Linked DNA regions of Candidatus Microthrix parvicella Bio17-1. The main gene of each other region encodes a partner of the protein of the gene in region 2 in a complex. Links are inferred from orthologs where the notes say so. Each region holds a gene or a part of one and is shown on either strand. Other genes may lie near its edges.

Region 1 (3,800 bases), on a different replicon or contig from region 2:
GAGCGCCATCGTCTTCATCAGACCGGTCACGCCGTGCTTCGAGGCGACGTAGGGCGCCGACACCCACATGCCTTTCAGCCCGGCGATCGACGAGGTCACCACGACCGAGCCGCCCCGGTCGGCCTCGATGATGGCGGGGGCGGCCGCACGCACGGTCTTCCAGACGCCGGTCAGGTTGGTGCCGACGATCTCGTCCCAGGCCGCTTCCGACAGTTCGGTGAACAGCGAGGTGGCCATCACCCCGGCGTTGGCCACCACCATGTCAAGGCGTCCGAACCGTTCGAGTCCCTCGGCGACAGCGCCCTCCAACGCCGCCAGGTCCCGCACGTCGGCGACTCGGGAAACCATGGCGCCCCCCACCTGCTCCACCTGGGCCACCGTGGTGGCAAGGTCCTCGGGGGTGGCCATCGGGTAGGGGATCGATTCGAGCTGGGCGGCCAGGTCGACGCCGATGACGTTGGCGCCTTCGGCGGCAAAGCGGACTGCGGCCTCGCGGCCCTGCCCCCGGGCGGCGCCGGTGATCAACACCACCTTGTCTTCGAATCGGCGGCGGCCCTGCTCCGTGGGTACGGATGCTGTGGTCATGGTTGGTCCCCTTGTTGGATGTCGGCGGATGTGCCGATGTGGTCAGGACACCTCGGCCCGGGTTGGATCGTCGACGTTCTCGGGGCGCCGCAGCGTGTGGGGCGCCGAAGCGTCGGGAACCCGGTGTACCGGCTGCAGGTCGGCACCCGGCCGAACGCTGGGCACCAGGTCGTCGGTGTCGATCTGCACGTCGAGTGAGTCGTCGGCCCATGCCTCGGTGACCCCGACCACCGTGGTGATGGTGGCGAAACCCTCCAGCAACAGCGCCACGTCGGTATCCGGGGGCGGTACTGCGTCGCTGGGTCGCAGCTCGAACTGTTGCCGGTCGTTGTCGTCGGTGGTGATCGCTGCACGCATGGTGCCAAACGGGGCAAGGCGGGCCCAGCGCACACCGTGGCAGTCGTCCAGGTCGCACGCCGGCGCGTTCAGGTTCAACACGGTGCGGCTGGGCGCTTCGATCAGCAGGTCCAACATCTCTACCGCCAACGCCGCGGCGGTCGACCAGTACCAGGGGTGGTCGTCGGCGGTCTCGGCGGCGCTGACCGCCAATCCCGACAGCCCAAAGTTCTGCCCCGCCAGCGCGGCGCCAACCGTGCCCGAGTGCAGGACGGCCCGACCGGTGTTGGCCCCGGCATTGATTCCCGACACGATCAGGTCGGGTGGCGGCCCGAAAGCGCCGAGCCGGGCCACCACCACCGTGTAGGCGGGGGCACCGGCCACGGCGTAGGCCTCGACGTGCTCGGCTCCGTCGATGGTCACCCGTTCGGATCGGATCTCCCCCAGGTTCACGTAGCTGTCACTGGAGTTGGCCAGCGACGTGCCGGCGCCGCTCCAATCGCTGTCGGGGGCGATCACCACGATCTCGTGATCGGTGTCGGCCAGATGCCGCACCAGTTCTTGAAGGCCCTCAGAGGAGATGCCGTCGTCGTTGGTTACCTGAATGCGCACGTCAGCACCGTAGCCAAATGTGTGGTTGATCGGGCGCCGTCACCATCGGGGCCGGAACTTCGACGGGCCCGAACGCAGTTGCGTCCGGGCCCGTCGAAGCGTGAAACCTTCAACCCTCAGGCGAGGGAACTCAGCCGTGGATCAGCTTCGCCTTCGCAGCGGCGAACTCGGCGTCGTCGAGCTTGCCGCTGTTGTGCAGGTCGGCCAACTTGGTCAACTCCTCGGCGGTTCCACCGGTTCCGCTCGTACCGGCGGCGTCACGGATGTAGGCCTGCATCGCCTCCTGGTTGTCCTCGGCCGCCTTGACCTGGCGTTGGGCCATGCCCGATCCGTTGAAGATCAGGTAGGCGAAAACCCCGAGATAGGGCAGGAAGATGATCAGCACCGACCACAGAGCCTTGGCGACCCCGGACTTGTCACTGCGGATGATGTCACCGAAGATCTGGAAGATGAGCATGATCCAGATGAAAAACAGGAAGAACCAGATGATGGACCAGAGGACCTGACCGGTTCCGAACTCGGCTGCGAGTTGCAAGGCAACCCCTTTCGTTGTTGGCGGCACCGCCGCTGTGGGACCTGCCTTCGGTCGAAGGCGGCGATGGAATCTAGCGCAACCCTTCTTCCAGGTGGACAGGGCGGGACTCGACCCGTCGGGCTGATTGCGGCGGCACCCTCCGGCTACCCCAACTCGGCGGAAACCCAGTGGACGACCCGCCGGTACACGGAGGCCTTGAAGTAGACCACCCGGTCGACCAGCGCATCGGGTTCGGCCCATCGCCACGACGCAAACTCGGCATCGACCGCAGCCTCCAGGTCGGGCTCGGCATCGCCGACCGTTCGGGCCAAAAACCAGCGTTGGATCTGGCCCAGGTGGCTTCCGGGGTTGGTGCCGGGAAACGCATACGGCAGCCACTCGTCCAGTTCGCTCACCCACTCCACCTGCCCCTCACCCAAAGCGGTCTCCTCGGCCAGTTCCCGGCGGGCCGCAGCCTCGGGGCGCTCGTTGCGGTTGATGCCGCCCTGAGGAAACTGCCAACTGTCGGGGTGATCGGTCCGTTCGAACCACGCCACACGTCCGTCGCTGCGAGCCACCACGATGCCGACGTTTGCCCGGAAGGTTGCTGCCTTTGCCACGCCGGCGACCGTATCGGAGCGGCGCGCCCCTCAAGGTGGCGGGTGCCTCAGCCTGGAGGCGGCAGGTAGGGTCCGATGACGCCGATCCGGGAGCGCACATGGTTGCCACCACGTTCATTTCACCGAGTGGGACGTCGGTGGTGGACGCCACCTGGGTCGATGGTTCGCCCGAGCTGGACCTGGCGGCGTTGCGCCAGGCCACCGGCTGGGAGTTGAACGAGTCCGGGTTCTGCCGGGGCGATCTGTGTGTACCCAACCGCTCCGGCGTCGGGGCCAACGGGCGCGTGGGGCCACACGGCGTGGCAGCGGCGCTCGATGCGCCGGTCATCATCGATGCCGAGGCGCAGGCCGTGGTGATGGGCGAGCAGCGTTCGCAGCGGGCGCTTGCGTTGCAAGGAGCCCAGCTGCCGCCCTTCGAACTGCCCGACCTGGGCGGCACGCCGACGCCTTCGTCGACGTGGGCAAACAAGAAGAAGGTGTTGGTGGTCTTTGCCAGTTGGTGAGGCTGTCGATACGACCTGCCAGGTTGGCAGGCACTGCAGAACGAACTGGGTGACGACAACGTGGTGTTCGTCGCCGTGGCCCTCGACGACTCGGCCGAAGACGTGGCCGAGTTCGCGACCGACATCGAACTACCCGTCTTGTTGGACCGTCATCACGTGCTCAGCGAAACGCTTGCCGTGTCCAACGTGCCCACCGTGGTGTGGGTGGACGAGGCCGACCGCATCGTGGTGCCCAACTGGGTTGCGTTCTCCAACGATCTGTTCACCGACTTTCACGGCATGAAATCGGGTCCGGCGCTCGATGCGATCCGCGGCTGGGTGACCAGGGGTGACGTTCCCGAGGAACTGGCGGTGGATCCAGCGACGATTGGTGATCTCAGCGCCGATGAGGAGGCTGCCCGGCTGTGGTTTCGTCTCGCCGTGCACCTGCGGGATTTGGGTGACGACGAGGGTGCCTCACAACGCTTCGCACGCGCCGGCGCGCTGGCTCCGTTCGACTTCACCATTCGTCGAGCGGCGATGCCACTGGTGGGTGACGACCCGTTTGGTCAGCCATTCTTCGACCTGTACGGCCAGTGGGAGGGGGCGGGCAGCCCCTACCACGGCATCCGCCCGGCGCAGCCCAACTGA
Region 2 (4,746 bases):
CCCAACTCGCAACCGCACCGAGGTCGTCAAGGCCACCGGCCGGGTTGCCGGGCGAGTTCACCCAGAGCAGGCGAGCCCTGGCGGCATCTTCAGGTTCGACTGCGTCCAGGTCGAGGGAGAATCGACTCGTCATCGGCACCCGGACCACGCGACAGCCCGCCAGGTCCGCTCCAACCGCATAGGTGGGATACGCCACCGCTGGAACGAGGACCGTGTCACGGTGCGAAGCGACCAGCGGCCCCAGCAGCAACGCAAGGCTGCCAACGAACTCCTTCGTTCCCACGCAGGCCGCCACCGCATCCGGTGAAATCTCCAGGTCCAGGCGTCGCCGCATCCAATCCGAGGCCGCAGCGCGGAACTCGGGTGAACCCACCGACTTTCCATAGGGTCCGAGCGAGTCCCCTGCGGCGTTCATCGCCCGGACTGCGCAGGCGGGCGGTGGGTCACACGGTGAACCCAACCTGAGGTCGATTGGCCCGTCGATCATGGCCGTCCGACCTCCGACATGATCATCGCCATCACTCCCCCACGGCCACCGGCTCGAACTCGGAGAACCGGCCTCGTTGTTCCTCCGGCAGCCGGGTCCTCATGACCATCTGTTCCTCCTCCGACACCTCCGAGAGCACCTCGCCGAGTGCATGAACCGCAGCGATCACATCGCCGCGCGCCCACGGGATGTGCAGCTCGATCACGGGCCGCTGCGAGCGCAGTCGGTCACCGATGGCTTGGACCAGCCCGTCGATTCCCTGCCCGGTAGCGGCCGAAACAGCCACCGAGCCGGGCGTGGCCGCAGCGAGACGGGCCGCGTCGGCCCCACGATCGGCCTTGTTGAAAACCAACAACTCAGGCCGATCACCGCCGCCGATCTCGGCCATAATGGCCCGAACGACGGCGATCTCCCCGGCCGGGTCCGGCGCTGAGGCATCGACCACGTGAACCAGCAAATCGGCCTCGGGCACCACCGAAAGTGTGGTCTTGAACGCTTCGACCAGTTCGTGAGGCAGCTTGCGAACGAACCCAACGGTGTCGGTCAACAGCACCACCTCGCCACCGGGCAGCGCGAGCTTGCGGGTGGTGGGATCGAGGGTTGCGAACAGGCGGTCCTCAACGAGCACGCCGGCGTCTGTCAACCGGTTCTCCAACGATGACTTCCCCGCGTTGGTGTAGCCGACGATGACGACGTGGGCCACGCCCGACCGGCGCCGCGCCTTCGACTGCGTCGACCGATGTTGTCGCACCTCGCGCAGCTCCGCCTCCAGCTTGTGGACCCGTCGGTCCAGGCGCCTGCGGTCTGTCTCCAAGGCCTTCTCACCGGGACCGCGGCGTGCGCCGCCCAAACCGCCTGCCTGCTGTGAAAGCGCCTTGCCCCGTCCCTTCAGCCGAGGTGCCAGGTAACGCAGCTGGGCCAGCTCAACCTGGGCCTTGCCCTCCTGGCTGGATGCGTTCTGGGCGAAGATGTCAAGGATGACCGCAGTGCGATCGATCGCAGACCTTCCAAGCAGCTTTTCCAGGTTGAACTGTTGGGCCGGGCTGAGCTGATCGTCGAAGACGACGGTGTCACAGTCGGTGGCCTCGGCCATCTGCTTGATCTCGGCAGCCTTGCCGGAACCAACGTAGGTGGCCGGGTCCGGTGCCCTCCGCCGTTGGGTGAGCCGACCAACCACGTCAGCGCCGGCCGTGTCCACCAACAACTCAAGTTCGTCCAGCGACGCGTCGGTGTCGTCGTCGTGACCGTCGACCACAACCGCCACCAGAAGGATCTTCTCTCGGAACGTCCGCTCGATCAGGCCACGGGACTCGCCGCCGAACTCACCGAACCCGCCTCGGTGGGTCTCGGCGGTCTCGGCGGGGTGCCCAGCCGTCACCGGCTCCACATCCGCTTCCTGCACCGGCTCGCTGTTCGGACCGGCCACCTGCCCAGCTTGCCCAACCACGGTGGGCTCCCAGCCGTCCTCATCGATACTCACGGCGTCTCCAGGTCGGCGACGAACGTGGCGGGCCCAACGAGTGATGCCTCCGTTTCGCCGAGCTCGACGACCGCCTCCCCGCCGGGCATGCGAATGGTGACCCGGTCGCCCACCAGTCCCCAGGTGCGGGCGACCCAGGCAGCCACGGTGGCACCCGAGCCGCAGGCCTCTGTCAGGCCGACGCCCCGCTCCCAGGACCGCATCACCAGGGTGTCGGGCCCGACTGACTCAACGACATGCACGTTGGCGCCACCAGGTATGGCGTCCTCCACCCGGCGGCCAACCTTGGCGAGGTCGATCGACGTCAGGTCGGGGACCAACGATCCGGCGCCCAGGAGCACAACGTGGGGATTGCCCACCGAACCGGTGGCCGCCTGCGCAAACCCCATCTCCCCAACCACCGCCGGGAGCGTTGGGCCTGCCGACACCGGCCCCATCTCTGCCAGGACCGACAGTGTCAACGGGTCGGATGCGGCCGTCGCCACCGCCTGACGAACACCCCCTGGGGTTGCCACGGTGACCGTGCCCTCGTGTAAGCCTGCGGCTCGAAGGTGGGCCTGAACCAGGCAGCGAAGGCCATTACCCGAGATCTCCGCCTCGGTGCCGTCGGCGTTGTGAAGCCGAAACGCCACGTCTGCCCGGTCGGACACCCCGCCCCAGATCAGACCGTCAGCGCCAATACCCGTGTGACGATCGCACAGGGCACGCGCCAAGTCGGGGCTGTTTGGCAACGGCCCGTTGGTCGCCTCGAGGACCACCAGAAAGTCGTTACCGAGGCCGTGATGCTTGGAGAGGTGCATGGGCGCACCAACCTAACGACCCGACGCTCCCGGTCCGCCCCACTTTTTGGCGTCGGTCCAGACCCGGTGCGCCGCCGAGGCCACCGTCGCTGCGTCGGCCTCCCCATCGACCCACGTCAGCCGAGGGTCGCGACGAAACCAGCGTTCTTGGCGAACAGCGAACTGCCGGGTACGAACGATGGCGGTGCTGACGGCGTTGTCGAGCGTGCGCTCCCCCCGGAGGTGTTCAGCAAGTTCCCGGTAGCCGAGCGCCTGCGCTGCGGTCCTCGACATTGGTTGAGGTCGGTCGAGCAGTGCCCGCACCTCGTCGAGCAGGCCTGCATCCATCATCGCCATGAAGCGCTTCTCGACACGGCGGGCGGTTACATCACGGCCGAGCCTCAAGCCCACCAATACGAACGGGCTCGGCGGGTACGCCTCCAGTCCCGGCCCAAACGATGAGAAGGGACGTCCCGAACCCAGGGTGACCTCCAAGGCTCGAATCACCCGACGCCGGTTGGTGGGCTGGATACGGGCGGCCGCCGTCGGGTCCAGTCCGGCCAACCGGGCGTGCAGCGCCTTGACGTCCGACTCACCTGCTGCGTCGGCCTCGAGTTGTAGCGCCACATCGGGGTATCGACCGGGCAGGCTGAGGTGATCGATCAACGCCTGGTGATACAGGCCGGTGCCCCCCACCACCACGACGTGCGCGCTGCGGGTTGCGATGTCATCGAACGCCTCGTTCGCAGCCCGTTGGAAGCGGGCCACCGAGAACTCCTCGTCAGCATCGACCAGGTCGATCAGGTGATGGGGCACGAGCGCCCGTTCTGCGAGAGAAGGCGTTGCAGTGCCGACATTCATGTGGCGGTACACGGTCATCGAGTCGGCGGCGACCGCCTCGAGCGGCTGGACCAGGTCGGCCAACGCCAGCGTGACCGACGTCTTGCCCGACGCCGTGGGCCCCACCAGCGCCAGAGGTCGCCCGACGCCCTCGGCACCGTCCCACCGGGACGGACCCCAATTCATCTGCCACCTCGCCGCGCTCGGCCGGGAACGACCCACACGTGGATCACAACGACGGAGTGGCAGGAGGAGGCAGGGTTGAAAGGGGCGACGCCCCGTACAGCCTGCGGACCATCCTGAGCTCCGGTCGGGTCATCCGCTCAAGCGTCATGGTCGTCGTCATCAAACCCGATCCTGACCGGTTTCACCACGGCCTCGCCGGCTTCGTCGGAGGCCCGCAGGTCGACCCGCGCGATCAGGCTCCACTCGTTGGTTTCGTCGGGATCGACCAGCCACTGCGTGACGTCCCAATGGTCGGGGCGTTCCTCGATTCGCAGAAATCTTGCACTGCGGGCATCGGCGTCGATGCCGATCGAGTCCCATTCCTCCCAGTAGGGCTCCATCAGGTCGCGCCACCACACGAGATCGTGTTGCTCACCATCATCGAACACCAGCCTTGAGAGCGACCCATGGTCATGGCGGGCCAGTGCCTGCACCCACCGAAACACCTCGGTGCGCACCATCGCCCGAAAGGCCCGCTCGTCGGCCGTGATCGGCGGAGGTGTCGAGGCGATGGCCGCAGCATCGAGCCCATCCGACGAAACCCCATCACCGAGCGCCCCCTCCAACAGCGCATACTCTTCCAGCAGGGACGAGTCGACCTGCCGGATCACGGCACCGACCCATGCGGTGATCTCTTCCAACTCCTCGGTACGAGACTCCTCCGGCACGTTTCGCTGCAGCGTTCGGTACACCTCGGTGAGATAGCGCAGCAGTACGCCCTCGGAGCGCTTCACGCCCAACGAGGTGACGTAATCACGAAAGCCCAAGCCCTGCTCGTACAGGTCGCGGGCCACCGCTTTGGGGCGAAGCCACTCGCCGGTCACCCACGGATGGTGCTCGGAGAATGTGGCCAGCATGGACAACAACTCATCGCGCAACGGTTGAGGCCAGCGGATCTCCCCAAGGCGCTCCTGACGCTCGTCGAAGTCGACGCC

What was found. Proteins that work in one complex are often made in the same cells at the same time.
Region 1: the proteins of dapF (region 2) and MPARV_RS0113435 are in contact, whole or in part, in a solved structure (PDB 5YGU), measured with the Escherichia coli proteins. The link is inferred for Candidatus Microthrix parvicella Bio17-1 from one-to-one orthologs.

Annotation. Positions count from the first base shown.
Region 1 is NZ_AMPG01000003.1:33,348-37,147, forward strand. What follows is about bases 940-3,682. They hold MPARV_RS0113435 (RNA pyrophosphohydrolase), read right to left. Parts: upstream 2,668-3,682; coding sequence 2,212-2,667; downstream 940-2,211. Other genes in these bases: surE (5'/3'-nucleotidase SurE), read right to left, coding at 940-1,533; MPARV_RS0113430 (SHOCT domain-containing protein), read right to left, coding at 1,664-2,068; MPARV_RS0113440 (hypothetical protein), read left to right, coding at 2,766-3,170; MPARV_RS0113445 (TlpA family protein disulfide reductase), read left to right, coding at 3,231-3,682. In the rest of the region: MPARV_RS0113420 (mycofactocin-coupled SDR family oxidoreductase), read right to left, coding at 1-585; more of surE, read right to left, coding at 628-939; more of MPARV_RS0113445, read left to right, coding at 3,683-3,800. UniProt on the Escherichia coli protein: Master regulator of 5'-end-dependent mRNA decay.
Region 2 is NZ_AMPG01000001.1:250,393-255,138, forward strand. The notes cover bases 866-3,814. They hold dapF (diaminopimelate epimerase), read right to left. Parts: upstream 2,768-3,814; coding sequence 1,964-2,767; downstream 866-1,963. Other genes in these bases: hflX (GTPase HflX), read right to left, coding at 866-1,967; miaA (tRNA (adenosine(37)-N6)-dimethylallyltransferase MiaA), read right to left, coding at 2,780-3,772. Also shown: MPARV_RS0101260 (aminotransferase class I/II-fold pyridoxal phosphate-dependent enzyme), read right to left, coding at 1-487; more of hflX, read right to left, coding at 519-865; MPARV_RS0101280 (DEAD/DEAH box helicase), read right to left, coding at 3,910-4,746. UniProt on the Escherichia coli protein: Involved in the succinylase branch of the L-lysine biosynthesis and in the biosynthesis of the pentapeptide incorporated in the peptidoglycan moiety. Catalyzes the stereoinversion of LL-2,6-diaminopimelate (L,L-DAP) to meso-diaminopimelate (meso-DAP).